3 regions of the Companilactobacillus sp. genome follow, and region 2 is predicted to be linked to each of the others. Evidence: riboswitches for the same ligand, from Rfam matches in the RefSeq annotation. Region 2 holds a riboswitch; each other region holds the start of a gene.
The links. Region 2 has a riboswitch for thiamine pyrophosphate ahead of tenA (thiaminase II). Riboswitches for the same ligand answer to the same signal wherever they lie in the genome.

Region 1 (10,843 bases), 940 kb from region 2:
GTGTTGATTGTATAGCATTAATGCAAAGAAATATGGTATCGCTACGCCAGCGTTGGCCACTAAATTCAAGGCACCGCCGCCCAGCATTTCTAACGTTTTTCGCATATTGAACTCCTTACCCGTACTACTACAATTTAACCACGAAAAAAGCAGATGCACTAGGTATGCTAAGCAAATGCATTCAAAACATTCTTGATAGTTCGGTCGACATCGTTTGACTTCGTGACCAAAGAAATAAAAGCAGCACCGACTGCCCCATTGGGCTTCAGGTCGTAGACATTTTCATCGTCGATTCCACCAATGGCAACGAACGGCACCCGACTTACTTGAGACATTTCTTTCATCAGAGGTAACCCCATTGGAGCCACTGCATCATTTTTAGAAGAAGTTGGAAAAATTGGACCAGCACCGATATAGTCAATTCGATCAATCTTATTAGCTTGATGAACTTGTTCGACGGTTTGACAAGAGAGCCCAATGATCATTCCTGGAGCTGCTTCTTGAACAACTTTGGTGATCCGTTCGTCTTTTTGACCCACGTGAACACCGTCAGCGTTGAGTGCGTTGGCCATCTGAACATCATCATCAACGATAAATGGCACGTGGGTAGCTTTACAGATCTCCTGCAAACTTCTACCAAGGTCTAATCTTTGAGCATCAGTCAATTTTGAGTTTCCTTTATCTCGGTATTGAAACGCCGTGATGCCACTTTCAATACACTGTTCTAATAGCTTTTCAAAATCCTGACCTATTAAGTCCTGACTTCCACAGACAAAATAAGCCTTCAACATATCTGGATCAAACTTCATCTTTATCGTGCTCCTTATTATAAGCCCAATGATTTAATGGACCATGACCATGTCCCACTTGAATAGTATTTTTGATAGCTGCCTCGACAAAATCTTTACCAAATAAAATGGCATCCTTCATCGAATCGCCTAGTGCCAAGCGTGACACAATGGCTGAAGAAATTGTATCGCCAGTTCCGTGAGTTCTAACTGTGTGCACTCGTTTGGAATTCATCCAAAAACTGTCGCCATTTTCAAGCAAGACGATATCTCTAACCATTTCAGAATCGCCATGACCTCCTTTGATCAAGACGTTCTTGGCACCAAGCTTCTGAATTTTCTTGGCAGCAACTAGCATACCGCTTTGGCTTTCGATCTTTGAACCAATCAAAGCCTCAGCTTCAGGCATATTGGGCGTTACGAGCGTTGCTAATTTGATCAATTTAGTTTTGATCAGATCGATTCCCTCATCAGAAATCAGCTGGGCTCCACCTTTAGCAATCATAACTGGATCAAGCACAAATGGGCCAAAATCATATTTGTTCAAGTTGTTATACACTAATTCCACGTGCTCTGCATCTGCGAGCATCCCTGTCTTGCAAGCTTTGATCTCAAAGTCGTCATGGATCGAGTCAAACTGCTCGTTGATCATCTTTGGAGATAATGCTTGAAAATCTTGCACGCCAATTGTGTTTTGAGCGGTAACTGCAACTACGACAGCCGTTGAAAAAACACCACATTCTTGCATCGTTTTCATATCTGCCATGATTCCGGCACCACCACCACTGTCAGTTCCAGCAATCGTTAGCGTCTGAGGAAAACTATTTATATCATTCATCGTATTTACCCCATTTCTTCACATCTTCAACTGTAATGTTATAAAGTTGGTCGAGCAAACGTCCGCCAAATTCTGATGGTCCAATGTTAGGACTTTCCTTCATTACTAATTCACCAGAAAGACTAAATACCAGACTAGCCATCTTGGCAGCTTCAAAGTAATCATTATCAGAGACACCAGCAAATACCGCAATTATGCTGGATAGCATGTCACCAGTTCCCACTCGAGTCGTAAACATCTTGTGGCCGTTGTAGACATGGGCAATTGAGGTATCTGTAGCAATCGTGTCAGTCACACCAGTTACGACTGTAACGCAAGAGAACTTTTTGGCACAGTCTTTAGCGATCTCATCAACTGATTGGCTTTGTCCATCATCGATCGAATCAATTCCCTTAGCAGACCACGATGCACCCACTAAACTAGCAACTTCTCCAGCATTTCCACGAATGATCGTGGGTTTACCAGCTTGAAATAGTTCTTCAACAAAGTTCAAACGTTCAGGTACGGCTCCAATTCCCACGGGATCAAGGACAACTGGTTTGTTAAAATCATTGGCTAACTTGAGCAACGACTTGCTGAGTTCGTTTTGACGTTGGTCTAACGTCCCAATATTGATACAGATCCCGTTGGCAAATTGTGCCAAAGTCTTCAATTCTTGGTCATAGTTAGTCATTAATGGAGATGCACCAATGGCGCTGATTGCATTTGCAACGTCGCCTTGAGTTACTGAGTTTGCGATATTTAACACCATTGGATTATCAGTTCTTACCTTTTGTAATAAATCGATTTGCATGTTTTTCCTCCAGATTATAGAAAAAGCCACGGTTCTAATCGTAGGATTTAGAATCGTGGCTTACGTTTGCCCAGATTATCGCACTTTCCTACGCAAGCATTAACTTACAGGTTCAAAGGGATCAGGTATAGCCTATCTCAGTTTCTTTGGAAACACCCCTAGTGCTTATTTGGTTTAATTTAAGTCTAGCATATGGTCAAAAATATTTGTAGCGATATACATATCAACCAACCCGAGCTGTAAAAAATCAAAGAGAGCCAACTTTGACTAGTCAGTTCTCTCGATTTTTTACATTAATATTTGACTACCATTCATAGTCAGTTGGATCTTGCAAACCCCTGCCAGTTGCCTTGTCCAACATGATACGTTGTTCAAAGTGTGCGACATTGCGTTTTGTTTCCTTAACCATATCTGGGTTAACTGAAACGTAGTCGATACCGCTTCTGATCAAGAAGTCTGTAAATTCTGGATATTCTGAAGGAGCTTGACCACAAATTGAGACTGTCTTGCCATCTTTGTGAGCTGCCTTGATCAAGTGACGGATTGCACGTTTAACTGCTAAGTTACGTTCGTCAAACAATGGTGAAACTGTATCATTGTTACGATCGCATCCAAGGATCAACATTGCAAGGTCATTTGAACCAATTGAGTAGCCATCAACATATTGGTTAAATTGATCAGCCAGGATGATGTTTGATGGAATTTCAGCCATCATGTAGATCTTGAAGTCAGGACCACGAACTAAGCCTTGATCTTTAATAATTGTTGTAACTTTTCTAGCTTCTTCAACAGTTCTGACGAATGGAATCATAATGTTCAAATTCTTCAAACCGTATTCTTCACGAACTTTTTTAACAGCTTCCAATTCAAGCTTGAAGGCATTGATATATTTTGGATCGTAGTAACGTGAAGCGCCACGCCAACCTAATAAGTCAGCTGGTTCTTCTGGTTCATACTTGTCTCCACCTTTTAGATTACGATATTCGCTTGACTTGAAGTCTGAAAGACGTAATACCATTGGACGAGGGGCCATTGCACGAGCAACCTTAGAAATACCTGCCGATAGCATGTCGACAACTTTTTCAGGATGGCCTTGGTCAATGAGATATAGTGGGTGTTCATGGATAAATGTTGTCCACAAGAATTCCTCACGCATTAGACCAATACCGTCTGCTGGCAATGTCGAGTACTTCTCTGCCAAGTCAGGGTCACCTAAGTTCATCATGACACGTGTGGCTGTTGGAGCAAATGTTTCAGCAGCCACAACTTGGCCGCCTGCTTGTTCTGGAGCAGCTTTTTTAAGCATTGAAGAAACTTTACCTTCGTAAACTACACCATTTTTAGCATCAACTGTAACTACATCGCCAGTCTTGAATACGTCTGTAGCTGTGGCACCACGACTTTCAGTACCAACGATACATGGAATCTGCATTTCACGAGAAACGATAGCTGCGTGACAAGTCATACCACCATTATTAGTGATGATAGCTGCAGCTTTCTTCATTGCAGGTACCCAATCAGGAGATGTCATGACGGTTACCAGAACTTCGCCTTGTTTGAATTGATCGATATCCTTAGGATCATCGATTACGTGAACTGTACCGCTTGATAGTCCAGGACTTGCTGGCAATCCACGTACCATAACTTTAGCATCTGATTCTGATACCACGTTCTCATCCCCATCATCGTCGTTATTCTTATCCTTGTTACGTTGTGACCAAACAGTTTCTGGCCGTGCTTGAACGATCCACAAGCGGTTTGTATTGGAATCCAAAGCGAATTCCATGTCCATGTAGCAGCCGTAATGTTTTTCGATCTTCTTTACATAGCCAGCCAATTCGATTACTTGTTCATCAGTAATTGATTGTTTGTCTTGCAAATCTTCTGGAACTTTTTCTTCTTTAGTTCCACCGCCTGGAAGACGTGTTAATTCAACTGTTTGTTTAACAACATTTTTTTCAACGATCTTCATTGATTCCTTATCGACTACAAAGTGGTTAGGTGTAACTTTACCTAAAACGATATATTCACCTAATCCACGAATTGAATCGACAACAAGTTTTGTATCGTCACCATTTGCAACGTTAACAGAGAACATAACACCTGATGATTTTGAAAAGACCATCATTTGAATAGCTGCTGATAAAGCAACTTTTTCATATGGGAATTGTTGTTTATGACGATAGTAAGTTGCACGGTCAGTAAATAATGATGAATAGCATTGTTGAACACGATCTACAACGTCATCTGCTCCCTTGATGTTTAAATATGATTCCTGTTGTCCGGCAAATGATGCATCGGGTAGATCTTCAGCTGTAGCGGATGATCTGATGGCTACGAAAGGATCTGCTTGTCCAACTTTTTCAGACAATGAAGCATATGCATCCTTGATATCCTTTGCCAAATCATCTGGCATTTTAGCACCCACGATCAAATCACGGATCTGTTTACAAGTGTCGCGGAGTTGATCAGAATTTTCATAGTCTTGAAGACCATCTAACAACTCGTTAACTTTTTTGTTCAATCCTGTTGCTTCCATAAAATATCTATAGGCAGCAGCGGTTGTTGCATAACCATAGGGTACTGGTACATCCATTGAAGAAGTCATTTCTCCTAGTGAGGATGATTTACCACCCACTAAGTTAACATCTGATCGATGTAGTTCGTCGAACCATAAAACATTTGCTGTATTGCGGTCACTCATGATATTTCCCCCTTGTGATTTTAGATAAAATCTTGTCCGGATAAAACGTCGTTCGTTGTGAAAGCGATTACATTCACAATTTAATTGTAGACCATTGAGGGGAAAAAATTAAGGGGTAAAAAATTATTCCATATAGAAATTTTAATTTCGGTTGGTATATGTCATTTTTATGATATATTTTTAGGTTGGTTTGATTTTTTGGGATATTGGTATAGTAAAAAAGCCATGATTCTTAAAAACAGAATCATAGCTAATATTTTCTAAATTTTTTTCAGAGATTTAACACGTTCGTCAATTGCAGTATTGATACATTCGATGATATTGTGACCCTCAACACGATCCTCACTGCTAATTGGATCAACCTCGTTAGTTCGCTTAAATGGCTTTATGAATACATCTTTTTCTTTTTCCACCCAATCCATCTTACCTTTTAACCTCCCCCATACTTTCTTGGGAATATCAGGTAATAACGCATATACGCAAATAACGGTCTTTTCCTTTGAATCAAATTTTTTATTTCTTATAAAATCTTTATATGAAATCAATTGTCCCAAATTTGAAGAACCTTTTTCATATTTTGAAGAGCCATTTTCTTCCGTCGACTCGTTTACTTTTTTACCAAGTACTACTTGATAAATTGATCGATACTTTGTATCTAAAATAATTGATCCAACGTAATTATCCTTGACTTTGATATCAATTCTGATGTCAGGATAATTGTGTTTGCTACTGGCGGTAAAATTTGGCACTGAATTATTTTCTATTCTCTGATTATAAGTAATTTTAAGCAAATAGTGTTTTTCAGGATTTTCAATCGTGATGTTGGCACCGTCTGTGAAACGTTGAATGGAATCATATCTATTCCCTAAATCCCAATCTTCAACAATGTTATAACCGTCACTTAAGAAAAGATCCACCAAAGTCAAACATGACCAAATTTCATAGATTTCATGTGTTGGTTTCCAATTGATCCTATTGGTCTCAGTTAATGAAAGTTGGTATTTTTTGACTCTAACATTCTCATACTGATTGAAAATATTACGATACACCGGATTTAGAATAATCGTTTTTGGAATAGAATTTGGAAATTTACTTTTAACATCTTTAAAGACTTTATTTCTGATAGTTTGATTCGCAACGGCACGAATATGAGTTAGCTGTTTAACCTTTTGCGTTAGCTCTTCTTTCTCATTTTGAAATAAATAACCGTTGTTTTGATTTGAATTATTTTTCATCAAATCCAATTCATTTTTTAAAATATTTTGATAATAATCTATCCGCTTGTTCACAAATCTAGCAAGATATTCAATTGAAAATTTAATGTACTGGTTTGCTTTAATATCATAATCTAAAGCATTATATCTAGAAAAGGATTCTTTAGCAGTCCTTTCAGGATACCTGGTCATCATTTTCAATGACTTGGCATCAGTGCGAATACTTTTTTTGTTGTCTTTCCATTTATAATCTTTTCTTATTTGAAACCTAAGAATTTCAGGCAATTTTTGCAAATTTGCTGTCAACTGTTTGGAATTTTGAATCAAATCATCAGCTGCAGCCTCATCTTGAGGATCCTGCTTTCGGCGTTGATCGGTAACAGCAAATTTCATATTATAATTTTTAACTGAGCTACGAGACAATTGACTTATTTTTTCATCAATGTCATGTTCCATATTTATCCAAGATGAATCCGAAATCAGATTCTTTAAAGTTATTTCAATGGAACAATAATACCGTCTTCCATTAGAAATTACACTTAAGCCATACATACCGGGGCTCAAAGTATAGTAAGGATCGTTACGTCCTCTATTAAAAATTTTTACAGAGCATTTATACCGTCCAGAAGATCCAATCTTATTCGGAGAATAACGGTAACCTTTACCATCGGTTGGAAAATCTCGATGATCGACATCAGCATCTCTGACCGTCTCATTAAAATCATCAATATATAATTCATCATTAGGATTATCTGTTTCCAACACTACTGAAAAATTTGTCGACTCAGGAATCCGACATGCATATTGATAAACAGGATCCATGCAACTTCGGTCTGAGGTAAAAATAAAATCTTTATCTATTCCCTCATTGTCCACTTCTGCATGCATTCTAAAACTAATTTGAGTTGGATCAACCTTAAATGGTGAATTCATTATTGTTCAAATCCTTTGCTTTAGTATTGATAGCATCCATGGATTGATTATATTTAGGAAACATTACCTTTCCTTCTGAATTCAATGTTGCATCTTTTACAGATACTTTATTGTTTTCATCTGGTTTGGCTTTTCCGTACTGCAAAATATTTCTTAACGTACCCAAATTATCTTTATATTCAGGTTGGATTTTTTCTTTCTGAACATACTTATCAACATCTTCACCTATTAAATTACGTAATAAATCAATTGAACCGGTAATCTTTGGAAGGATTCTTTGTTTTATTTGAAAATCCATTCCATCTTCACGAGTAATTCCATCGTCCAAGTTCTTTGGAAGATTATCTAAATAGTTTTCAATTTGTTTAACTACTCTCCAACCAATTCCGGTATTTTGATCAGCTGAATTAATTGCTTCATGAATATTCCAAAGGAAAGTCAGTTCATCCGTATCAGGTTCGTGGTAGAAAAGAGAGTCATTCATTAAATAAAAGTCTGACAAACTATAAGTTCCTTGATTGTCTTGTTGATTTACTAATTCTGCACCAAGCCTAATGTTTTCATCATCATCAATATCTCTATTTTCTTGATTTTTTTGATTTTCATATGGTTCATAAAATGGAATAATATTCATTCTGATTACATTAGAACGGTCTAATACTTTATCTGAAAACTTGTAAGTGGACTCATCAGTGTTAATTGTTCCGACAAACATAATATTGTTGCCAATATGTACCTTTGAAGGGTATCCGTTTTTAGATACGTTCAAATGATTTTCGTCGCTGAATAAGGTAATTTCTCGATCTTTACCGTCCATTTCCAGTACTGATAGAAATTGTGCAAAATAGTGTTCAACTTTAGCCAAATTCATTTCGTCTAATTCAACAATATAAAGCTTATTTTTATTTTTGGTCTTAGAACCATCAATCAAAATATCTGCTAATCCACTATCACCTGGTTGAAAATTTCCAGTTTGATAATTCATAAAACCTAACAAATCGGAATCATCCGTCCATGATGACTGGACTGGAATACAAATAGTCCGATTTTCAATACCCAATGTCTTTGCATAGGTACGGACCATTTGTGTTTTTCCCGTACCACTTAGTCCTGCTAAAACGACCATTCCATCACTTTTCATTGCAGTGTGAAAGTTAATCAGGTCGTCATCGCTATAATAAAGTCCCTGTTTTGAAGCTTCTCTCTTAAAATCGTCAATCAATAGTCCTTCAGTTTCATCTATTGATTCATCAAAATATTTTTTGCTAATGAATCCAACAGCTGTTTTTTGAACTTCGTCAGATTGTACAACCGAATAACTATGTTTGTTGAAGAATTCGGGATTAAATTTTAGTTTTTCAATTTTTTTAATTGAATATTTCGTAAATCCATCGTTATTTGTTTCTTGTTTATTAATTCCATCAAAATAAAATATTGAATCGTTGGTTTTAAAAACAATTATTTTAGCTAAAGGATACTCATCTTTCCAAAAATATGAATATAATCCACCATCTTCTTTAAGCATTGAAATATATTTTTGGACTGTTGGATAATCTTCACTTTGAAAAAAAATTGGAAATGTTAAATATTCATCATCATTAGTAAAATCATCAGCGGTATCAAACAATTTCGAACCAGTTTTTTCATTTGCATAAAGATCTCGTCCCTTTGATAAAGAACAAGCAATCACTTTTCCCTCACCAATACGTTGCCACAATTCATGTTGCGTTTCCTTTTCTAAGGGTTCAAATCCAGTTTGTAAAGTTATCGTTGTATGATCAGAATCAAAGCCATATTTTGGATCATTGGATAATATTTTTACTTTTGCTGTGGGCTTGCCACCTGACAAATCTATCGATTCCTCATTTTCAATTTTGCACAATACTTTTAACGAGCTTTTATCATATTCAGTCATAACTTCCCCCATATATAAATATATTTATAATTAAAATTATACACTCTAATCCCTATCTGACGCGATAAATTCGTTCAAAATAAAAATTTTCATTTAATCTGTTGACAAACCGTTCGGTACCGAAGTATACTCATTCATGAAATATATTTCGGTACCGAATGTTTTTATATTCGCAGAAAGAAGGTTTTTATATATGAGTGAATTTACAGATAACTTAATGAAACAACTACACTTTGTTAGCAAGGCTAGCAATCAATACATGCACCAAAATAACCAACGTTTGACGGGACAACAACGTGTCCTATCGATCTTGAATCTGGAAGATAACTTGTCACAGAGTTATCTCCAAGAGGTTCTTGATCTTCGTCCTAGTTCTTTAGCAGAATTGTTGAAGAAGTTAGAGGATAAGGGCGAGATTACTCGTTCGGAAGATCCAACTGATAAGCGTATCAAACGTATCAAGTTGACTGATGCTGGACGTGTTGCGGCTGAACAAAACTCAGCTTCAAAGGTTCAAGACGCCACGGAAAGATTTTTCTCTGGCCTATCAGACGATGAACAACAACAACTTAAAGACAACTTGGATAAAGTTGCTGAAGGCTGGGACGACGACTTCAAGCAACAAGCGGACAGTTTCGTTGACCCAATGGACAGATTCGCCAGCATGCAAAAAGTCCGTGATGACCTATTGAAAAAATACGGCGACGACTTTGAGAGTATGTCTGAAGAAGATGCTCGGGCTTTCCGTAAGGAAATGCGTTCAAAAATGCGTGACATGGGTATGATGATGCATGGCAAAGGTCATGGTCCAAGAGGCTTTGGCCCAATGGGACACGGTCGTGGTGGCCGTGGCATGCACGGTTGCGATGATCCAAGAATGGGACGTCGCGAGGACTTTAGAGCCGATTGGAGATGGTAATTAAATGATTAGACAAACAATTAGATTGATCAGTTTCATCGTAATTAAAGTTGTTGACTTAGTTGAAAATATTATCGACTACTTTAGAGACGAAAAAGTTGCAACTGACTAACTTTTTACACACATACACATTTCAAAGCAAAAACGGAGACACTCAAAATTGAGTATCTCCGTTTTTTACAATTTCATATTAGCAAAATCTAAGCGTTTGTTAGCTGAATACATGATCATTCCACCGATTGCCATCGACAATGCTTCGCCGATTCCGATGGTTAAGTAACTGATCCAAAATGGTGTCTTGAAGGCAATGTATAGCTCGCCCGCAACGGTAAACATTGATAGTGCAAAAATCACGCCCATGATGACAAACTTGATCCGCATATCCTTGGTAAATTTGGCTAACCAAAGGATAAAGAACAAGACTATCAAGGTCGAAACTGTCCCGATAGGCACATCTAGCGTCCAAGTTGGCGACATGAAATTAGATAAAAAGACACCAAGCGTAACGCCCCAAATGTATCGTTTTTTAAAGAGTACTAGATAATTAAACATTTCTGACAAGCGGACCTGGATTGGGCCGTAAGCGATTGGCTGAATTATCATCGTCACTGCGACATACATGGCAGCGATGATTGCGGTACTAACGATAGTTTGGACTGTTGAACTTGATGTCCTGGTTAAATTCTTCATAAAAAAGGCTCCTTTATAGCTCTTTGGCTACTAATAACTAAGATCAAAG
Region 2 (10,843 bases):
TCAAATGACCCCTAAAATGATCACGACGTATTAAAATACATATAAAAAGAGGTTATTTCGATGACTGTTTTTCGCCCTTTTTCAAACAATGAAGTACTGAGTGATTTACAAGCAAATGTCACTGATGGCCGCATTTTGACTGACTCTGATACACTCAACCAATTCTCTTTCAGTAAAAATTTAACTGATGACGATAGTGGCTTGGCTATGGCTGTTATTGAAGCCCACTCTGTCAAAGATATTCAGGGCACTTTGAAGACTGCTCGCAAATTCCACATTCCGGTCGTTCCTCAAGATCAAGCTACTAGTACTGTTATTGGTTCTGATGGTATCGAAAATAGTTTTATTTTATCAACTGCCAAAATGAATCAGATTAAAGAAATCAGTCGAGCTGACTCTTTAGCCGTGGTCGAACCCGGAGTTATCAACGGCGACTTAGATAAAGAAGTTAGAAAACAAGGTATGTTTTATGCTCCAGATCCTGGTTCAAAGCCTATTTCTGGCATTGGTGGCAACGTTAACACTAATGCTGGCGGGATGAGTACAGTCAAATATGGTGCAACTAAGGACAACGTTCTCGGAGTCAAAGTGGTTTTAGCTGACGGTCGCGAAATCAAATTAGGCGGACGGACTTTAAAACAAGCCTTTGGATACGATTTAACGCAATTGATTGTTGGTTCTGAAGGAACTTTAGGAATCGTTACTGAAGTTACTGTAAAATTACTTCCTATTCCACTAGGAACGCCGGTAATGGGTCTCGCCTTTTTCGATAATATGACTGAACTTTCTAAAGCCGTTGCTGCTATCCGGATTTCAGGAGTTTATCCAACGATGCTTGAGGCTTTGGACAGTAACACTGTTATCGCACTCGACAAATATGAAGGAACACATTACGCATCCGACAATGGTGCGATGCTAATTTTTAAACTAGATAATGGTACTCAGGAAGCAATGGATGTGATCAACAAACTGCTCAACGATCACAATGCTGACCACATTCAAGTTACCCAAGACGCAACTGAACAGGCCGCCTTAGAAAAACTCAGACAAGATATGTTGCCCGCAATCTTTACTGGTAACCAACATATCATGGAAGACATGGCCGTTCCTTTATCGCAGTTGGCCCCACTGATGGATTACATCCAAGACCTAAGCAAAGAACTAGGTGTAAAAATTTATACCGCCGGTCACGCCGGAGATGGTAACGTTCATCCTTCAATCGTCTGGCCAGAGTCTGTGAAGGAGACACCGGACACTGTCATTATCGCTTTGCAAAAGATGTTCAAGAAGACACTAGAATTAGGTGGAACAATTTCCGGAGAACACGCCGTCGGCATGTTAAAAAATCAATGGAACAACGCCGAATTAGGGGAAGACGTCGACCAGTTGCAACACCAAATCAAGGATCTATTTGACCCAATGAATGTTTTAAATCCAAAACGTAAAATTGATTAATATGATACCTATAAATAAAGAGACTACTGATTTTTTCAGTAGCCTCTTTTTAGTTCGTTTTATATTAATAAAACTTATGTCGCAGACTGAGAGTATTGACTAGAATAACTCACATTCCTCTTTCTAAGTTACTTAAAGATATTGAACTAAACCAATCTAGGTGGAGAACAAAAATCGATGCCTGGCTCAGCCGAGAAATTATTGTTGGTCGGCGATGACGCCGGCTTACAATAAGAGGCAGCTTTGAGATTTTTTCGGCCTTTGAAAAAAGCTCAAAGTGTCTCCTCAGCGTTCCAGCCAGATGGCAATCGATTTTTGTTCTCCACCGGAAGTCCATAACCATCTATGTTTAGCGAATCATTCTGACGCTCTCGCGCTCATTAATTGTAATTGGGGTGATCTTTTGATCCACTCGTTTCTTAGAATCTAGCAACCAGTTAACTCCGGCAACTCCCATATCGTAAAAGCTCTGCGTAACACTAGTCAATTGCGGTTGGACAATCTCACAGAGATTGGTGCCGTCAATTGCGACAATCGATAAATCATCCGGTACCGCCAATCCAAAACTGCGAGCTTGATTCATCACACCGATTGCCACCCAGTCGGAACCACAGACCACCGCCGTCAACTCAGTCTTAGCACCATAATCAGTCATCGATTTTTGACCGGCTTCGTAACTGTAATCGCCTAAAGATGTCCACTCAGATTTTGGTTCGACACCCGCATCTAACAGTGCTTGATGATATCCCTTCAACCTCAATACACCAGTGATCGTGCGTTCAAATTCCAATCCAGCCAAGCCGATTTTTGTATGTCCGCGATCCAACAAATATTTAGTTGCTTGATAACCGATCTGATAATCATCTGAACTAATAAATGGCAAATTGCGACCATCCAATGAGATTGATAAAAAGCAAAATGGAATATTCGCCGATTGTAACAACTCTAAATTTTTAGGAGCTAAATCTACGGACAATAGCAATACTCCCATGACTGAGCGTTCTACCACTGTGTTGATGGCTCTACGCTGTCGTTCTGAATCTTCATCCCCTGCGTACAAGATGATGACATTCAAATTTTGTGGAAAAGCCATTTCTTGAATACCATCAATAATTGCATTTGAAAAATTAGTCTTAGTAGCGTTAACGATCACAGCAAGGTCATTGCTCTTTTTCGTTACTAGTTCCATCGCCGAGGTATTCTTTCGGTAGCCTAATTCTTTAGCTGCGTCACGAACTTTCTTAGCTGTTTTGTCGCCAAAAAAGCCTTCTTTATTCGTTAAAACTCGCGAGACGGTTGCTGCCGAAACTCCAGTTTTTTGCGCGATGTCTTTAATAGTTGCGACCACTAGAAATTCCCCCTTGATGATTTGTTAATTACTATTCTACTTGTTTTTCACAAATAAAACATAGATTTAGGGAAATTTACGCAAATTTACACAAACGTTTGTGTTTTTGATTTAAAGGTATTGTAAACGTTTGTGTAAAATGTTAGTATCATTCATGAAACCGGTTGCAACAAATGTACGACAATATTTTTTCACTTGAGGGGGACTACAAATGGTTGATAATAAAACTCTAGAAACTGACATACCTGCTGAAACAACCACAGCCAAAAATTCAGTTTCAAAAAATTCACTACCAAATTTATCTATGCGAACAATTTTTGCCATGACTTTTGGATTCTTCGGAGTCAACATGGCTTTCTCGCTTCAGTCATCACAAATGGGACGTATCTTCCAGACTATCGGTGCTGATCCTACTAAATTAGGATTTTTCTTCATCTTGCCACCACTAGCCGGAATGATCGTTCAACCTTTGATCGGTAAATATTCCGACCGCACTTGGAATCGTTTTGGACGCCGAATGCCATACCTTTTGATCGGTGCTCCAATCGCTGCTTTAGTTATGGTCTTATTGCCAAACGGCGGAAACCTGGGCTTAGGCTTTGCCTCTGTTGCCGCACTTTGGTTTGGTGCTATTTCAGTATTATTTATGGACTTATCTTCTAATGTTTGTATGCAACCATTCAAGATGATCATTGGCGATATGGTCAATGAGGATCAAAAAGATCTTGCTTGGTCTTGGCAACAATCATTTTCAAATCTAGGTGGCGTTTTAGCTACTATCCTACCTTTCTTACTAACTTGGTTCGGGATTTCAAACGTTGCTCCTAAAGGAACCGTACCATTGTCACTCCGTTTAGCTTTTTACATTGGTGCAGCTATTCTTTTGATCACCGCTTTATACACTGTTATGTCAGTTCACGAATATGACCCAGATACTTATGCTGACTACCACCACATCGACCGCAACGCTCATAAAAAATCAGTCAGTCTTTGGAAATTAGTTAAGACTGCTCCAAAGTCTTTCTGGGAAATCTTCGTCGTTCAAATTTTCAACTGGTTTGCTTTCCAATATTTATGTACATACGGAACTGGTGCTATTGCAAAAAATGTTTGGCACACAGTCAACGCTTCATCAGCCGGATATCAAGCTGCTGGTAACTGGTTTGGAATCATGACCTGCGTTCAATCAATTGCCGCCGTTGTTTGGGGCTTTGCAGTTCTATCGCACACAAAACCTACACAACGTAAATTCTGGTTGAGATTAAGTTTGATTTTAGGTGGATTAGGATTTGTTTCAATTTTCTTCATTCACTCACAACTACTATTGATCATTCCATTTTGCTTGATCGGTATTTGGTACCTAACAATGCAGACACAACCACTTTCACTTTTTACAGAATCATTGAATGGTGAAAATGAAGGTGCTTATCTAGGATTATTCAACTGTGGTATTTGTTTGCCACAAATCATCGCTTCATTATTGAGTTTCGTGATTTTCCCAATGGTCGGAAAATCAATGCCAGGAATGATTGCTGTTGCCGGTGTTGCCCTATTGATCGGTTCGCTAGCTGTCAGCGTTATTCACCCAACTATTACTAAAACTACTGAGGAGGAAATGTAATTATGACTAAGAAATGGTGGCAAGGTTCGGTTGTTTATCAAGTTTATCCACGTAGCTATCAAGATAGCAATGGCGACGGAATTGGCGATTTACCAGGATTAACTCAACGCCTACCTTATATTAAAAAATTAGGTGCAGACGTCATTTGGTTAAATCCAATCTATAAATCTCCTGACAAGGACAATGGCTACGATATTAGTGATTATCGTTCGATCCAACCAGCTTATGGCACAATGGACGATTTCGATACCATGCTTGAATCAGCCCACAAACAAGGTTTAAAAATCTTGATGGACTTAGTTGTCAATCACACTTCTGACAAACACGAATGGTTTGAACAAAGTCGCCAATCAAAAGACAATCCATATTCCGATTACTACATTTGGAGAGATCCTGTCGATGGTCACGCTCCTAACAATTGGGGGTCATACTTCTCAGGACCAGCTTGGACTTATGAACCAAAACGTGGACAATACTACTTACATCTTTTTGCACCAGGACAACCTGATCTAAATTGGGAAAATCCTAAGGTCAGACAAGAAGTCTACAGTCTGATGAAGTTCTGGCTCGACAAAGGTGTCAACGGATTTAGAATGGATGTTATCAATCTGATTTCTAAACCTGCCGGCTTACCTGATGCTCCGCAAGCACCAGGTGCACCATACGGAAATGTTGAACCACTAGTATCTGACGGACCACGTTTGAACGAATTTTTGCACGAAATGAACCTGGAAGTTCTTTCAAAATACGACATTATGACCGTTGGCGAAATGCCTGGTTCAACTCCAGAAGATGCCATCGAATATACCGGCTTGAAGTCAAACGAATTGAACATGGTCTTCCAATTTGAACACGTTGGACTAGCTGCTAACCCTGATAAAAAGCTCGGTAAATGGAACGACCAACCAATCCAACTAGTCGACTTGAAAAAAGCTTTATCACGTTGGCAAGTCGAACTTGATGGCAAAGGCTGGAATAGTCTTTACTGGAACAACCATGACCAACCACGTGCCGTATCAAGATTTGCAACTGATGATCCTAAGTATCGCGTTAAAGCTGCCAAAATGCTCGGCACGACTTTGCATATGATGCAAGGAACTCCTTACGTTTACGAAGGTGAAGAGTTAGGCGAAACTAACGTCCATTATCAAAAACTCGATCAATACGAAGACATCGAAAGTATCAATGCTTATCACCAATTGGTTGAAAAAGACCAAGCTGTTGATGGCCCCACAATGTTGAAATACATGGAAAACATGTCTCGTGACAATGCTAGAACGCCAATGCAATGGGACGATAGCGATAACGCTGGATTTACCACTGGTAAACCTTGGTTCGCACTCAACCCTAATTACAATGAGATCAATGCTAAGAGCCAAGTTGACGATCCTAATTCAGTCTTCAACTACTATCGTCAATTGATCGACTTACGTCACAATAGTGATTTGATCACGCTCGGAACTTATGAGGAGATCGACCCAGACGATAACGAAGTCTTTGCCTATCGCCGTCACTATCAAGGACAAACTTTGCTAGTCATCAGTAACTTTACTGACCAGACAGTTCAAAGAGATTATGGTCAAGCAAATGCAAAACGCTTGATTGGTAACTACGAAGATAGTCAAAATGACACTCTTAGACCTTATGAAACAAACGTTTATCTTTTAAACGACTAATAAAACATGCAAAAAAGAGACACATCTAAATGAATAGATGCGCCTCTTTTTGTAAGCGGACTATTAATCGACCATGATTAGATAATCCAATACACGAGATTGTATTTTTACAAGAGTTCATTATACATGAATTAAAGCTAATTGCTAGAAAAAATCATTTCTCAGCTGAGATCATATATTCTTTTTCAGGATAATTGTCTTGATTGTAAAGCATTTCAGCAATTGATAATGACAGTGAGTATAAACTAATTGGTTCGCCACTGACTTTTTCACGAACTGGTTCAACGATTGATTTTTCAACATCATCATTATATTTAAAGAAATGGCATAACAATAGTGTGTAGTCTAAATTACTGTTCTTAATAGTATCCGCACCGGCTTTTTGGCCAGTCACATAATTAGTTTCAATTTCTTCACTGAATCCAAATGTTTTAGCTAAAGCAAAGTTCTCCGGAGTGATCTCAGGATAGTTAAGTTGAAATTGTGTTGTCCAGAAGAGACGCTTAACACCAGTTTCTTCCATTGCTTTAACTAATGGTTTCGCAAATTGGTCAACATCGAATGGTCCAAGCGTTGAATAAACAACATCAATCCCCTTTAAAGCAGCTTTCAAATCATCAACATTAGTTGCATCTCCAATAATTTGTTTAGCTAATGATGTATCTTGCTCTGATGGCGTACGGTCAAATAAAGTGATATTCGTGCCTGAAAAAACTGATACCTTCTTGTATACTTCGTAACCTAATTTACCTGTTCCTAAAATAAGAATATTCATAATAATTTCCTCCAGATGTTTCAAATATTTTTTTCGTGGTATGGTTATTTCAAGTTATGTTAAGGAGCTTATGATGTTAGCTATTGATAGAGATTCCTCTACTCCAATTTTTCAACAAATATCTGAACAGATCCAGCAAGAAATAGTTGCTGGTTCTTTATCTGCTCATCAAACTTTGACTAGTACTCGGACATTGGCCCAAGACTTGGACATCAGTCGAAACACTGTCCGTAGAGCCTACGAACAATTGATCATTGAAGGTTTTATTGAAAGTAAGCCCAAAGCTGGCTATCGTGTCGTTGCCCACCTGCCAAGCATTGTTCATCAATCCGAAACTGCGATTCAGAATCGTTATATTTATAAAAACTTGATCGACTTCATGGAAACTTTTGATAAGTTAGAATTTTTTCCACAAAAAGACTGGTCTCGTGCTGAACAAAAGATGAAATTACAGGGATTGCAACACGTCCAGCCCGCCAATGGCGACTTAGACTATCGAATCCAATTGTCGACATTTTTAAAACGGACTAAACAAATCGAGGTTACGCCTGATCAAATCGTTATCGTCAGTGGCTTTAATGAAGCAGCCGGGATCATTCATACTCTAGTCGATTTTGAAGCCGTCTCTGTTGTTGATCCTTTAGCGCCAAACGCCCAAGAAATTTGGAAAACGATGAACGTTAATGTTAACTTTTTCAAACTTCATGATGATTACCAGACTTGGTCAAAACCACCGATTTCGCTGTTAACCGCGAATCATACTTTTCCAAATGGCAATTTTCTTACAACAACTGAACGACAATCATTGGCAAAAAAGTTGATTGCCGATCATAAATATATAATCGAATTAGATACCGATGGAACTTTTAACTTTGAAGACCATCCCTCAGATAGTTTAATGACCTACGCACCAGAAAATAGTTTTTACTATAGTAATTACGACGATACTTTGGGCAGTTCACTCTGCATTGGATTTTTGGTGATTCCAACGAAATTTCAAAGTAAGTTTCAAAGACTCTATCAATCGTTTCCCAGCCGTGTTTCTCAATGGCAACAACGCATCATTGCAAATATGATGGCTGACGGCAGTCTGACTGCATATTTACGAAAGTTGGAAAACGTTTATAACCAAAGAAGAAAAGTCTTGATGACTAGTTTGAAGATGGCTTTTGGGGAAAAAATCAATTTCATCGGTAGCAATCGCGGTACCTTCATTGTGTCAAAATTAGACACTGACAAATCGGTCAAAATGCTCTGCCAGATTGCCAAAGAACATCATATTATCGTGGGCGATGTTGATCGTTCATGGCAAAAAGGACCCTTGCCGTATAAAATAATCGTATTTAGTATCCGACAAGTACGGATTGATGAAATTAAAATTGGAATTAGAAAGCTTTCTAAATTATGGAATCTCTAGTCGACAAGCAATAGATTAACAAAAACAATTGAGGAATAAGGACCCAATTAAATAATTTCATAGGACCCAAAAAGAGGATATCTGTTTTTCAGATATCCTCTTTTAATATTGTTAAATAAACTTCCAATCCCTTTGATAATAAGCTTGGTCCCAGAAATGCCATTCAAGTTCACAGCTCTTCAAAAATCTTTCTTCAACTTCTTGAAGTCGTTGATCTGAATAGTTCTCAGCTTCTGAGTCGATGATTGAAAATAGTTGGTCGCTTAAATCTCTGTCGCCAGTATCTTCTGTCGAATAAAAGTCTATCCAGGATTTAAATGGGTTGCTTTCAGTCGTCTTTAAGTCCTTGAATGCATCCCCAATTTTGGCATAGGTCCAAGGACACGGCAGAATCGAAGCGACCACATCGATCAAATCGCCAGTCCGAACGGCATTGTACATATGCTCATTATATAGGTAGGTCATTGGTGCCTGTTTTTCATGCTGCAACGTTTCGTATTCCACGCCAGCAATCTTGCAAAAATCAATATGAGCTTCGATCTCGCTATTCAAGGTGAACTCAATTTGTTGAGTAAACAAAGCAATCTGCTTACGGTCATTACACTTTTGAATTGCGGCTGCATAGACTTTCATAAAAGCATTTAAATAGTTATAATCTTGACCAACATAAAAGGTCAACGCATCATTAGGCACATTACCCTCACCGATTCCTTTTACGAATGGATGAACCATAATTGCATCTAAGATTGGTTGACCTTTTTTCATTAATTGTTCAGAAAATTTCATTAATACACACTCCTACTGACCTATTTTTTCACATACGACCAGTGAGGATAATCATCACTTTCCTACGTTGGTATTGACCAAATCAGGTTCAAAGGGATTGGCAAAAGTCATCTCAGCAGTATACTGCACCCCTAGTGATCGTATTCGAATGATTTAATTTTAGCATGACTAAGCTTGTTTAGCAGCATACGCATCAGGATTGATTTCTCTGTATGAATAATCAAAAGTAATTGGGTCATCGTCAGATTGAAGTTCTTTGGCGATATCTTCGCCAAATTTTGACATTTCGATCATCATGCCACGTAATTCTTGACCATATTCTGTTAATGAATAAACCACTTTAGGTGGAACTGTTCCGAAACTAGTCCGTTCCACAATTTGATCATCTTCTAATTGTTTGAGTTGTTCGGACATAACCTTTTTAGAAATTTCGGTATTATTTACTTCGCACTCGTATCGCAATAATTCGTTGTATCGCCTTTCCTTGAGACCTAATGCACAAATTATTGATGGTTTCCATTTCCCATCAATAATTTTCAAAACTAAGTTTATGCCCATGTGGTAATTATTTTTATTATCCATATTCCCATGTCCTCACAAAATCTACTTTAAAGTAACTAGTCTACAAAAAAGTGCCTTCTATAAAAATGTAACCCTTAACATTATACTAATTTTGTAAAAGATATCACAAACAAAAGGGGTTTACAAATATGACCGAATATAAATTTTTACAACCTTATACTTTCAAAAATGGAGCTAAAATCAAGAATCGTGTCGTTATTCCACCAATGACAGAACAATCAAGCTTAGAAGATGGAACTGTCTCTCGCGATGAATTGTACTACATGGGGATGCGTTCTGGTGGCGTTGGCATGTTCATCAGTCCGGTAGCATTTGTTACTGATAATGGTAAAGGATTCGAGGGTGAACTTTCTGCAGCGCATGACCACTTCATCCCTAGCCTTACAAAACTAGCCGATACCATGAAGAAAAATGGTACTAAGGCAATCTTACAAATCTTTGATGCAGGTAGAATGTCTAACACGGCAATCCTACGTGGAACTCAACCAGTCAGTGCCAGTGCGGTAGCTGCTCCTCGTGAAGGTTACGAAGTTCCTCGCGAATTATCAAGCGATGAGATTGAAAATATCGTAAAAGATTTCGGTGAAGCAACTCGGCGTGCTATTCAAGCAGGATTTGATGGTGTAGAAATACACGGTGCAAATACATACTTGATTCAACAATTCTTCTCACCACATTCCAACAAACGTACTGACAAATGGGGAGGAGATGTCAACAAACGTATGACTTTTGGTTTAGAAGTTATTAAGTCGGTGAAAGCTGCCGTTGATAAATACGCCAATAAAGATTTTATTGTTGGTTACCGTATATCTCCTGAAGAAATCGAAAACCCTGGAATTCGAATCGATGACACACTTCAATTTATTGATAAGTTAGCAGATCAACCAATCGACTACTTACATATTTCAATGGGTAATGCTTGGAGAGCTTCACTAAATGATTCTTCTGACACAACTCCAACAATTCTCCGTATTAAAGAAAAAGTCAACGGACGTTTACCTTTGATCTCAGTGGGTTCAGTGAATACCCCAGCAGATGCTGAAAAAGTGATGGATGCCGGCATTGATTTCGTTGCTATAGGACGTGAATACTTACGTGAACCTAAGTGGATTGAAAAGGTGCAATCTGGTGCTGAAGACACCATTAGATACACGATCAATCGTGAATCTCTTGATGAAATCGG
Region 3 (10,843 bases), 590 kb from region 2:
TTCTTTTGGTTGATTTAACTCATCATAATTTTCTTCATCATTTGGAACTGGCGTCTTAGAGTCTAAAGCGGCCTTCTTCGTCATTTCGCCACGATAGACTGCCAGTGCTTTGCGAACAGCTTTTTTAAAGTTAGTCGTATTGATCGATGCACCAGTAACGGCATCAACATCGGCTGTTTGTTGCTCGGCCATTTGGTCTTTCATACGATCGATAGCCAATTCGCCAGGTGTATTTGGAGCAACATTTTCACTCTCAACGTTAGTGATCTTCCCATCGGTGATTGTCACAACTGCCGTGACTGGACCGTGAAAACTTTGAGCACTACCTGTAAATGTTTTAGTATTTGTCATAAACTTACCCTCCATTCTTTGAAAGCGTTTACTGAAATACTAGCACATAAATCATAATGTCGAAATATAAATCAATAAATTAATTGTAAATGACTAATTTAAGATTAAATAATTTTAATTAATTGAGATTTTTTCTAAATATAAAAAATAGACGCTACTTTCAAGTAACGTCTATAATCTTATTTTTTAACTTTAGTGGCTTTTTTTAACCCTCGGCTAGGTTTATGCCCGCGATACTTTTCTTTCCAATACTTATTTAATTGGTCAGTTTGTTCAGGAGTGGGAAAGTTTGATATATCATTGGTTTTTCCTAACTCAGTTAAGACAAATTCGTGATTGGCAGTTTCCTTTGCAAGGTATCCTAACGAGGTCATATTGTCGATGCAAAAATCAAAGTCAGCATTAAACGGCGAATATTCACCTTGATCATTAGTTTTCGTATAACTAATATCTTCAGCCGTTAGACCATCGATTTGTTGGTCGCCAATTTCTTTTTTGATATCAGCAGCAGTCGCATTGCCACCAATATTTCGCAATGCTAAAACGATTGCTTTACCAACATCCCTACGTACGTAAACCATGGAACCCCCCCGAATCATAAATCATTTAATGAGTTAATTATACGGAAAGCTAATTAAATTTTGAAATTTTCTTGAAATATTATTTAGTTATCAATTGTTTTCGATAGGCTGATGGACTTTGCTCATACCATGATTTGAATGCTCGTGAAAACGACTCTGGATCTGAATATCCCAATAAGTAACTGACGTCCACCAAATCTAGCGACGCATCTTTCATGAATGGTTCGATCAAACTCTGCCGAGCAATTTTGACTTGTTCCGTGAATGATGTATTTAAATTCTTCAGGCTTCGTTGTAATGTCCTACGGCTAATATTCAAAGAATCAGCAATCTCATCAATTCCAAATTCACCACTAGGAATCTTTTTTAAAAGCAATGCCTGTAAATTCTCCACTAAAGATTTGTGGCTCTGTATTTCCAGTTTTCGCCGATCCAATTCTGGTCGAATAAATTCCCACATCACATTATTTGCAGAGATGAAGTTCTTTTGAAGATCTTCATTTAAAAATTCGATTGTATTTTGTTTGGCCATGAGCGGCTCGATTCCAAATTCGTTAGAAATTTTGCCATATTGATATTTACTAGCGACTTGCACTGGTTTGACATCTTCCGAAGTTCCCACTCTCAATAAACTTAACAACAGCAATTGTTCAGTCATCACAGTGAATCTAGGCACTTCAAAATCTATACCATTCCCAACAATTTGAACACTAGTCGTCGTTTGGCTTTTCGTTATATTGAGTTTTACAGGACCGACCAAAGCTTTGTAATCAGCCAATCGTTGAATTGCCTCGGCACCATTTCTCGCAGATAAGGCGGCGAAAAATGATGGCATTAAACTATTAATTTTTTTAATATCAGAGAAGTTTACGATTGTTTCATCAGACAGCTCATTATCCAATTCATTCATCAATTTCCAATACTCGCTGTCATTTAACTCGATATTTTCTTTCCAAATGACCTTATTAACTCCACCCCGTTGCAAGGTGTCATTTAAGTCGATCCCTAGACTCTTCATAAAATCTTGAAATTGGTCTGAAATCATTATCCGCATATTATCACCTATATCTATTGATTAGTTTCATTATATCTTAGCTTGCATGTTTCATAATAAAATCGAATGCTCTGGTCGGTAAAATCGTTTTTGCAAAAACTAAAGGTTTAGCACCCATTCCAATTAGATATCTTGGTCTAGGGTGTCTTGAATTAACTGCCTTTGACATTGCCTTTGAAATAATCTTTGGATCAGACATCATGTTTGAAGAATATTGTTTTCTCATGCCATTTGCTGCCTTATCAGCTTGTTGTTCGTAAGCTCCACCTTTAGCTGATTCTTCCAAATGATCAGCCGCAATAAAGCCCCAATTAGTTTTGATGCCACCTGGTTCGATCAAAGAAACTTTGATACCAAAGTCGGCTGTTTCCATACGTAATGCATCACTAAATGCTTCAACTGCATATTTTGTAGCATGGTACCAAGCTCCCATGTAGCTGACGATTCGACCACCCATTGATGAAGTGTTGATGATGCGTCCGCTTTGTTGTGCTCTCATATAAGGAAGAACTAGTTGTGTTAAACGGGCCATTCCAAAAAGATTAACATCAAATTGACGCTTAGCTTCTTCTAGGTCGACATCTTCAACTGCACCATATGAACCATAACCAGCATTATTGATCAAAACATCAATGCGACCTTCTTGCTTGATAATCTCCGAGACAGCTTTTTCCATTGACTCGTCGTTTGTAACATCCAATGAAATTGGTTTAACACCGTACTGCTTTAAGGTATTCAATTTGTCCAGACGTCTGGCAGCTCCATACACTACATGGCCTTCTTTTGCTAAAACTTCTGCTGTTTGATAACCAATACCACTACTTGCACCTGTAATTAAAATAACTGACATATTTATATCCTCCATGAATGAAACATTGTTTTGTTGTTAGTTGATAAATATATAGTAACGTCAAAACATGACATTCTGAATGATATGAAGTGACACACTACTAGCAAATCGTGCCAACGGTCATGTAAAAAATGCCTTGGACTTTTTTCCAAGACATTTAATCGATTCAAATAAGTCATTAATGAAGCAACGGCATGACAAATTTTTCCCACAATGACGAAATTGGCATGATCACTAGCATTATCGGGATCATATCCGCGGTCGGAAACATTTTTATCTTGGCAATTCTAAACCCGCTGGCTAGCATCAATACGCCACCAGCGGCTTTGAAATCAAGAATCATATCAGGTGTCGTCAATGGGACAATCACTTGTGCAAGTGAAAAAATCACCATCAAAATAATAAATTGCGGTACTGCAATCAAGCTAACGACAGCCCCTAAGCTGGCACCAAAAATAAAGGCACAGAAAAAATCTAAGATCGATTTTGAAATCAAGATCGTGGCATCGCCACTGATACCTTCAGTCAAAGTACCGTATATTCCTGTTCCACTAGCACAAAAGAGAACAATGATTGTAACTAAAGTCGTATCAAATAACTCTTGGTCCATTTTGTTAGGAACGCTCAAAAAGTGCGATACCAACTGTTGCATACCTTGTGCACCACGATTGATAGCTTTTCCAAAATGGCAAATAATACCTAAACCAGTTCCAATCACGACTGCAAAAATTACTGCTGCCAAATTTTTCATCGGAGCAATGGCGTAAATTCCCATGGTGATCGAACAAATACTAAAAGCCATGTTTAATCCATTTTTAAACTCATCGGACATGATGTGACCAATCAGAGCACCCCCTAGTCCTCCGAAAAAAATTGAAAATACGTTAACAATGACGCCAATCGGCATTTCTAAAACTCCCCGCTGTCTAAAAATCACTACAGACAATAGTCTAATTGTCCAAAAAACAGAGAACAATTCAGTTTTAGTGCTAAACTATTCAGATTATGAATAGTTGGGGGATTATTATGGATACTCGGAAATTGGCAATTTTTAACGATCTGGCAGAAACGCAAAATTATAGCCGAACAGCTGAAAGAATGTTTCTGTCACAGTCAACTATTTCTAAACACATTATGTCCTTGGAAAAAGAATGGGACGTCAAACTCTTCATTAGGGTTCATCGACAAGTAAAACTTACTAGCGCTGGAAAACTGCTCTTGCCTAAAGTAAAGAAAGTGCTCGAACAGTCCAACGACCTGCAGCAAATGATTGAAGACCAAGTTTGGCTGACAGAACGTCCGCTAATAATCCAAGAATTGCCGTCATTTTCGCATTATCAAGGGTCACAGATGGTGGCAAACTTTATGGCAGAATATCCCCAAATAAAAATTAAATTCAGTGAGAATAACGTCGACCAACTAGAACATGCTTTAGATCAAAAAAATGTTGACGTTGTCTTCACACGCATTTTTCATAATAATTTTCCCGCCTACAACCTACTGAAAAACGAGACCGATGAACTAGTCGTCTTGATGTCGAAAGACAATTCGTTATCCCAACAGGTTAGTGTCACTATCGACCAACTAAAAACTCAACCATTGTTGCTTTTTAAAGATGGAATCAGTAAATCTAATCCTGTTTATAATGAGTTGCAAGACATTTGTGCGTCTGCAAAAATTTCATACGATGGTCAGCAAAAAGGATTGATCCTCGATATGATCAATCAAAACATTGGCGTTTCAGTCGCAATGAATGGTTCGGTTGACCTCACCGATTATCCGCAGATCAAGGCGGTGCCACTGGAACCAAAAATTAAAAATCATTTGGCGTTTATGAAACAACGTGACAATACATCGGCCGTAGTATCGCTGTTTTGGAAATTCCTTGAAGAACAAACGCATCAATTTTTTGCAAAATAAAACGCCCTAAGATTTCTCTTAAGACGCTACTTACTACCACTTATATTGCACAGGATTCTTCATATATTTGTCGTAAATATCACGGACGATACCCATTTGTTCATGGGTGAAGGCTGGCAAGTCTGCTGCGGCAACATTTTTTTCAATTTGTTCAGGCTTTGATGCACCTGGAATTACCGTGCTAACAGCATCTGACATCAAGATATATCTCAGTGCCATTTGAGCCAGCTTGTCGCCGGCGCCTAATTTAGCATCCAACTCTTGAGCTGCTTTGACACCAGTTGCGTAATCTACACCAGAGAAGGTTTCGCCGGCATCGAATTCTTCACCATGACGGTTGGTCGTGCGGTGATCGTTTTTGCCGAATGTTGTATTCATCGTGTATTTACCACTCAACAACCCACTAGCAAGTGGCACACGGGCAATGATACCGACGTCATGCTCTTTAGCCATTCTGAAGAAATTATCGGCTGGACGTAAACGGAACATGTTATAGATGATTTCAACTGAAGAAATGTCGTAATCCAAAGCCTTCATAGCTTCTTCTACTTTTTCAACTGAAACGCCGTAGTTCTTGATCTTACCTTCTTTTTTCAACTTGTCCATCGTGAAAAATACTTCTGGTTCATAAAAAACAGGTGTTGGTGGACAGTGCAGCAAAACGTTGTCCAAGGCATCAACGTCAAGATTTGTGAGGCAGTCTTCAACAAACTTCGTCAAGTTCTTTTCGTTGTAGCCTTCTGCAACATGCGGATCTAAACGGCGACCGACTTTAGTGGAAACAAAGACCTTGTCGCCTTTTCCCTTGATGAATTTTGCCAAAGCACGTTGGCTTTCGCCATCTTGATAAACATCGGCTGTGTCAAAAAAGTTGACGCCGTTGTCCCAGGCAGCTTCAAGTGTCTTTTGAGCATCGTCTTCTGAAAATGGGTCGCCCCATTTTGAACCTAATTGCCAAGTACCCAACGATACTTCAGATGCATTAAAGTTAGTTTTTCCAAATCTACGATATTTCATGGTAGTCTCCTTAGAAGTATTAATTGAACTAAGCATACTCGTTAGAGCATAGTCGAAGTCAAATTTTTTACTAGTAGGCTTTACACAATAGTTCATCAGTGCTAATATGTATTACATACTAGTGAGGAAATAATCATGAATAATTCCCAATTGCTAAAGGGCGTCCTGCAAGGATGCGTCCTAATGGTTATCTCAAAAAAAGACGTCTACGGATACGAGTTAGTCCAACGGCTGCAAGAACTGGGCTTCACCGATATTATCGGCGGGACCGTTTATCCGCTCCTGCAAAAATTGGAAAAGAATGGTCAATTAACTAGCGTTCGCAAGGCATCTTCTGAGGGACCAACCAGGAAATACTATTCAATTACCCAACAAGGACGTGACCAGATCGGCGAATTCATTGACCAGTGGCAAGCTCTTGAAACTGTAGTAAATCAAATAATCTCGACAAAAGACGGTGACGACAATGGCAAATAAAGTTTCAAAAATAATCGACGAAAACAATCAATTGCGCCAGCAATTAAATGACCAAAATAAAGAATATTATGAAAAATTACTGATCTACGTTAGGTCAGCAGGATTTTTCTATGACGACAACGAAGTCGAAAGTAGCTTGCTGGAAATTCTCAAGGACATCATTGATGCGCAAAAAGATTATAAAAATGCCGAAGAATATCTGGGGAAAAATCCATCTGAAGTCGCCGACGAATTGATTGCTAACTATACTAAGATCAGCCTTTTTGAACGTGTTAAATTCATTGGCCTGCTCTTTGGTATCAGTGTTATCTGGACTCTGATCACGCAATTCAGCAGTTCTAATCACGAGATCAATCTAATGCCATTTATCTTAAACGGTGTCTTCATGATTGCCTTAACCGCTGGTATGATGTGGTTCGTTCACCAAACTACCTATCGCAAGCTATTCGACAATAAAAAAATCGAATATACCGCTGCCGGGATTTTTGGAGTCGTGGTGATTGCTATCTTCGCCGGAATTTTATTCATCACGCCATCATTTATGAGTTTCAGCATCAACAATGGCGGTATCGTCTTCGTCAATGTTATCGTGATTGTTGCCTGCTTGGTTGGAATCTACTTTTTACCAGATACTTACGAACAGATTCTGATTGCCGCAATGCCAGTAATTTTGATCATCACCCTATTGAACATCATCAAAACTTTTGGCTTGCCTTATTACGTTATTAAACAAGTTTCAACGATTGCAATCATCTTATTGATTCTCGGGATCTTCTGGTTTGGCGCCGTCTTTTGGCACTCAACTCAACAAGATAATAAGAAATAAAAAATGGAATACCAGCTGGTATTCCATTTTTTTAACCTTCTAAATTATGCTTGCGTCTTTGATACTCGTCGTCGGTCATATTACCCTTAGCATATTCTTCTTTTAAAATTTCTAAGGCATTCTTTTGTTTAGCTAACTTAGTATGATCGCCACTGAAAAAGTAGACGAACGCAAAGATGATCATTAATACTGCTAGACCGGTGATAAACATTCCACCGCCCATGAAGCCCATTCCAGAACCGAATAAACCTGAACAAAATGTTGAACCCATCATGATTAGACATCTCCTTTTATTGACTTCAAAGTCATTATAATTTGATTATCGAATAACTAAAAATAATTGAATTGTTTAATTCTTTAGCAAAAAGTCAGTCGCGATTTTCACTGCTCTTTGCTGGCTATTGCCAACGGTGTAGACGTGGTCTCCTTGTGGCAACAGATGCAGGGTACTGTTTTGATAGATCTCGTCATATTTTTCAGAAGCACTTGGATCGACAATCTTATCATCAGTCCCATGGATCAGACAAACTGGCCCCTGATACAGCTTTGAAACTTCATAAATCGGCAAGCTCTTGTTTGTACGCAGGTAAAATCCACCAACGACCTTGCTGCCAAAGTCATGCAATTCGTCTGGAACATTGACCGGGTCGTACTTAACTCCCAGTACTTCGCCCTTTTCGGCATCAGATTTAAGCGTTGCTGCTGGTGAGAGCAAAATCAATTTTGCGACCTTATCTGGATAGTAGCCGGCAAACATACTTGCGACGACGCCACCTTGAGAGTGACCGACTAAATAAATATTTTGCACGCCTTCGACTTTTTGGGCGTATTCATAAATTGCTTGAGCATCAGCCAATTCACTCATGACCGTCATATCTTGGAAGCGGCCGTCGCTTTGGCCATGTCCATCAAAGTCGCAACGCAAAGTTGCCATACCTTTGTCTTCGAAACTTTCGGCTAATTGATACAACAAAGTACTAGGGAAATCACCTTTATTGCCCATGAAACCGTGCATTAGAATCACCAAATCAAACTTGTCAGTATCTGGTTTATTAAAAATTCCGCGTAACGTTAATCCGTCTCTAGTTATTTCTACTTTCATTTTTACCATCCTCATGTGATTGTAAGCGTTCTCTATGATTCCATTATAATATGAGAATCAACTTATTAATATCAAACCTAACAAGTTTTTAATAAGTGTGGAAATGTCATGAGATATACAAAATTTATGCTATACTGAAATCACAATTGAATACGAAACATTTGGGGTGCACAAACGCTGAGATTATACCCATTGAACCTGACACGGCCAACACCGGCGAAGGAAAATGTGAAACCATTTTATGGTCTTTTTGTGCCCGTCATTAGATTAATGACAGGCATTTTTTATTGGTCAAGCTCCCCGAATTTTCGATTCAAAATTTTATTAAGGAGTTTCTTATGATCAATTCTTCCAAGACTCAAAAGTTAACTATCCTGGCAATGATGATTGCTTTGGATGTTGTACTTTCTCCAATTTTTCGAATCGAAGGTATGGCACCTATGTCTAGTGTTTTAAACGTCATTGGTGCTGCCATGTTAGGACCTTATTATGTAGCTATCATGGCATTAGTTTGTGCCATTATCCGTATGACGATGATGGGAATCCCACCACTAGCCTTAACCGGTGCCTTCTTTGGAGCCCTATTGGCTGGGATCGGCTATCGCTATACTCATAAGATTTGGGGTGCAATGCTCGGAGAAATCATCGGAACCGGTTTGATTGGTTCATTGGCATCATTCCCTGTCATGGTATGGTTCACTGGCAATTCAAACGGTATGTATTGGTTCTTATATACACCAAGATTCTTTGGTGGTGCAATCTCTGGTTCGATCATTGCGTTTCTAGTTTTGTACAAGTTAAAAGACACGCGTACATTCCTACGTGTTCAATCCTTATTCCAAGAGGCCAAACATGGAAAATTACAGTCGAAATAACTTTTTTACTCAATTTGTTAAAGACAGCTTTCCAATTCAAAATGCAACATTAGTTCACTGCATTACCAACGAGATCACTGAAGAGTCAGTCGCTAATGCCTTGTTATATATCAATGCTAAACCAGTAATGGCTTCTGACACCCGTGAATTTTCAGACTTTTTCAGCCAAACTGATAGCCTATTTTTGAATCTAGGACACATTTCACCAGAACGAGAGGAGACACTTTTTCAAGCTGGAAAAATGGCAGATGAGACCGATACGCCCTTTGTTGTTGATCTAGTGGGAATTGCATCTTCTACAATTAGATACAATTTGGCATTTAAACTATCGGAACTGGCTCCAACGATCATTAAGGGAAATACTTCTGAAATGAGAGCTTTTTGCAACTTAGATAGTGAAGCACGCGGCGTCGATGCCTCAATTGAAGACCAGGCAGATGCTGCAATTGACGAACTGTTGCACGCCATGAAAGGTCTGGCTAGTCGTCATCCAGAAACTACTTTTATTGCTACTGGTGAAACTGATTTGGTCGTTTGCGACGGCAGTTGCTTTGAGCTACATAACGGTGTCCCGGAACTCGACCGTTTTACTGGTACTGGAGATATCGTTGGTGCAATGATGGCAGCCTTGATCAAGAACAATCACGAAGGATTGGCGGCTGGAATCAGTGCCATCAGTTATCTTAATATCTGTGCGGAAAATGCCAGTCAAATCACCGAGGGCTTGGCTGACTTCCGTCAACAAACTCTCAATCAACTATCTCTTTTAATGAACAATGACTATTGGTTTGAAGCAATCAGAGGTGCAGTCCATGCTTGATCTGAGTCTTTATTTAGTCACTGCTCGATACGATTATTCTGATGAAAAATTTTTACGGATCATCAATGAAGCTTGTCGTGCTGGCGTGACAATGGTCCAATTGCGAGAGAAAAATGCGACCACTAGAGAAATTTTTGAATTAGCCTTAAAAGTTAAACAAATTACCGATTCTTATCAAATCCCCCTGATAATTGACGATCGGATTGATATTTGTTTAGCAGTCGATGCCTCAGGAGTACACATTGGAGACAACGAAATGCCAATTGGAATTTCTCGAAAGTTACTCGGTCCAAATAAAATTCTAGGTGTTTCGGCCAAAACTTTAGCACGTGCTAAAAAAGCTGAACAACTAGGAGCTGATTATTTAGGAACTGGAGCCATCTTTCCGACACAAACTAAGGTCATCACTAAACATACTGAAATAACAACCCTCAATGAAATTGCACAAAACGTCAACATCCCTGTCGTTGCCATCGGCGGGATCAAGACTACTAATGTGCAAGCCTTTCATGACATCCCCATTGCTGGAGTGGCAGTGGTTAGTGGAATTATGAAGGTTGATAACGTTGAAGAAACTGTTCAAGAATTATTAAATCGATAGAGCAAAGGTGTGGCCAATTGTAGGTCACACCTTTTATTATTTCTCCTGATAAATATGAATATAAACTTTGATCGGTAAGTCTGCCAAATACTTTTCCATTAAGGGTTTAACTTGTTTATCCCAATTGAGGCCACCATTTCCGGCACCTAATTGTGGAAAGGAAATCGACTCTATCTCTTTTTGTTTATAAGTCTCGACAAATTTTTGCAAACCTAGTTCCAAGTATTTGATTTTAGATTTACTGCGCCAATTCTTTTTCGTTGGGAAATTTAAGATCCACTTGTCATCAGATTTATAAAGATACAACTTGCCCACAGTCAGGCTTCCATCTTCACAGTATTGCTTATATTTAGTGAACATATCTGGATA

Region 1: linked by a shared signal. The riboswitch ahead of thiM (hydroxyethylthiazole kinase) and the one ahead of tenA (thiaminase II) in region 2 are both predicted to bind thiamine pyrophosphate.
Region 3: linked by a shared signal. The riboswitch ahead of thiW (energy coupling factor transporter S component ThiW) and the one ahead of tenA (thiaminase II) in region 2 are both predicted to bind thiamine pyrophosphate.

What each region holds. Positions count from the first base shown of each region.
Region 1 is NZ_JAKVLR010000001.1:2,261,157-2,271,999, reverse strand. It holds gene LKF16_RS10860 (hypothetical protein) at 1-105, opposite strand, end outside; gene thiE (thiamine phosphate synthase) at 168-809, opposite strand; gene thiD (bifunctional hydroxymethylpyrimidine kinase/phosphomethylpyrimidine kinase) at 799-1,626, opposite strand; gene thiM (hydroxyethylthiazole kinase) at 1,619-2,419, opposite strand; TPP riboswitch at 2,488-2,589, opposite strand; gene ppsA (phosphoenolpyruvate synthase) at 2,724-5,123, opposite strand; gene LKF16_RS10835 (nuclease domain-containing protein) at 5,384-7,270, opposite strand; gene LKF16_RS10830 (McrB family protein) at 7,254-9,185, opposite strand; gene LKF16_RS10825 (MarR family winged helix-turn-helix transcriptional regulator) at 9,379-10,104, shown strand; gene LKF16_RS10820 (QueT transporter family protein) at 10,282-10,794, opposite strand.
Region 2 is NZ_JAKVLR010000001.1:1,324,280-1,335,122, forward strand. It holds gene LKF16_RS06495 (FAD-binding oxidoreductase) at 61-1,455, shown strand; gene LKF16_RS06500 (LacI family DNA-binding transcriptional regulator) at 1,805-2,803, opposite strand; gene LKF16_RS06505 (SLC45 family MFS transporter) at 3,015-4,424, shown strand; gene LKF16_RS06510 (glycoside hydrolase family 13 protein) at 4,427-6,100, shown strand; gene LKF16_RS06515 (NAD(P)H-binding protein) at 6,255-6,875, opposite strand; gene LKF16_RS06520 (aminotransferase class I/II-fold pyridoxal phosphate-dependent enzyme) at 6,949-8,292, shown strand; gene tenA (thiaminase II) at 8,404-9,078, opposite strand; TPP riboswitch at 9,121-9,221, opposite strand; gene LKF16_RS06530 (winged helix-turn-helix transcriptional regulator) at 9,247-9,660, opposite strand; gene LKF16_RS06535 (NADH-dependent flavin oxidoreductase) at 9,789-10,843, shown strand, end outside.
Region 3 is NZ_JAKVLR010000001.1:1,913,120-1,923,962, reverse strand. It holds gene LKF16_RS09195 (FAD-dependent oxidoreductase) at 1-351, opposite strand, end outside; gene LKF16_RS09190 (hypothetical protein) at 531-932, opposite strand; gene LKF16_RS09185 (helix-turn-helix domain-containing protein) at 1,012-1,986, opposite strand; gene LKF16_RS09180 (oxidoreductase) at 2,024-2,836, opposite strand; gene LKF16_RS09175 (DUF554 domain-containing protein) at 3,015-3,743, opposite strand; gene LKF16_RS09170 (LysR family transcriptional regulator) at 3,863-4,756, shown strand; gene LKF16_RS09165 (aldo/keto reductase) at 4,790-5,773, opposite strand; gene LKF16_RS09160 (PadR family transcriptional regulator) at 5,909-6,250, shown strand; gene LKF16_RS09155 (hypothetical protein) at 6,240-7,076, shown strand; gene LKF16_RS09150 (hypothetical protein) at 7,108-7,350, opposite strand; gene LKF16_RS09145 (alpha/beta hydrolase) at 7,426-8,178, opposite strand; TPP riboswitch at 8,331-8,420, shown strand; gene thiW (energy coupling factor transporter S component ThiW) at 8,520-9,053, shown strand; gene LKF16_RS09135 (hydroxyethylthiazole kinase) at 9,031-9,873, shown strand; gene thiE (thiamine phosphate synthase) at 9,866-10,474, shown strand; gene LKF16_RS09125 (macro domain-containing protein) at 10,511-10,843, opposite strand, start outside.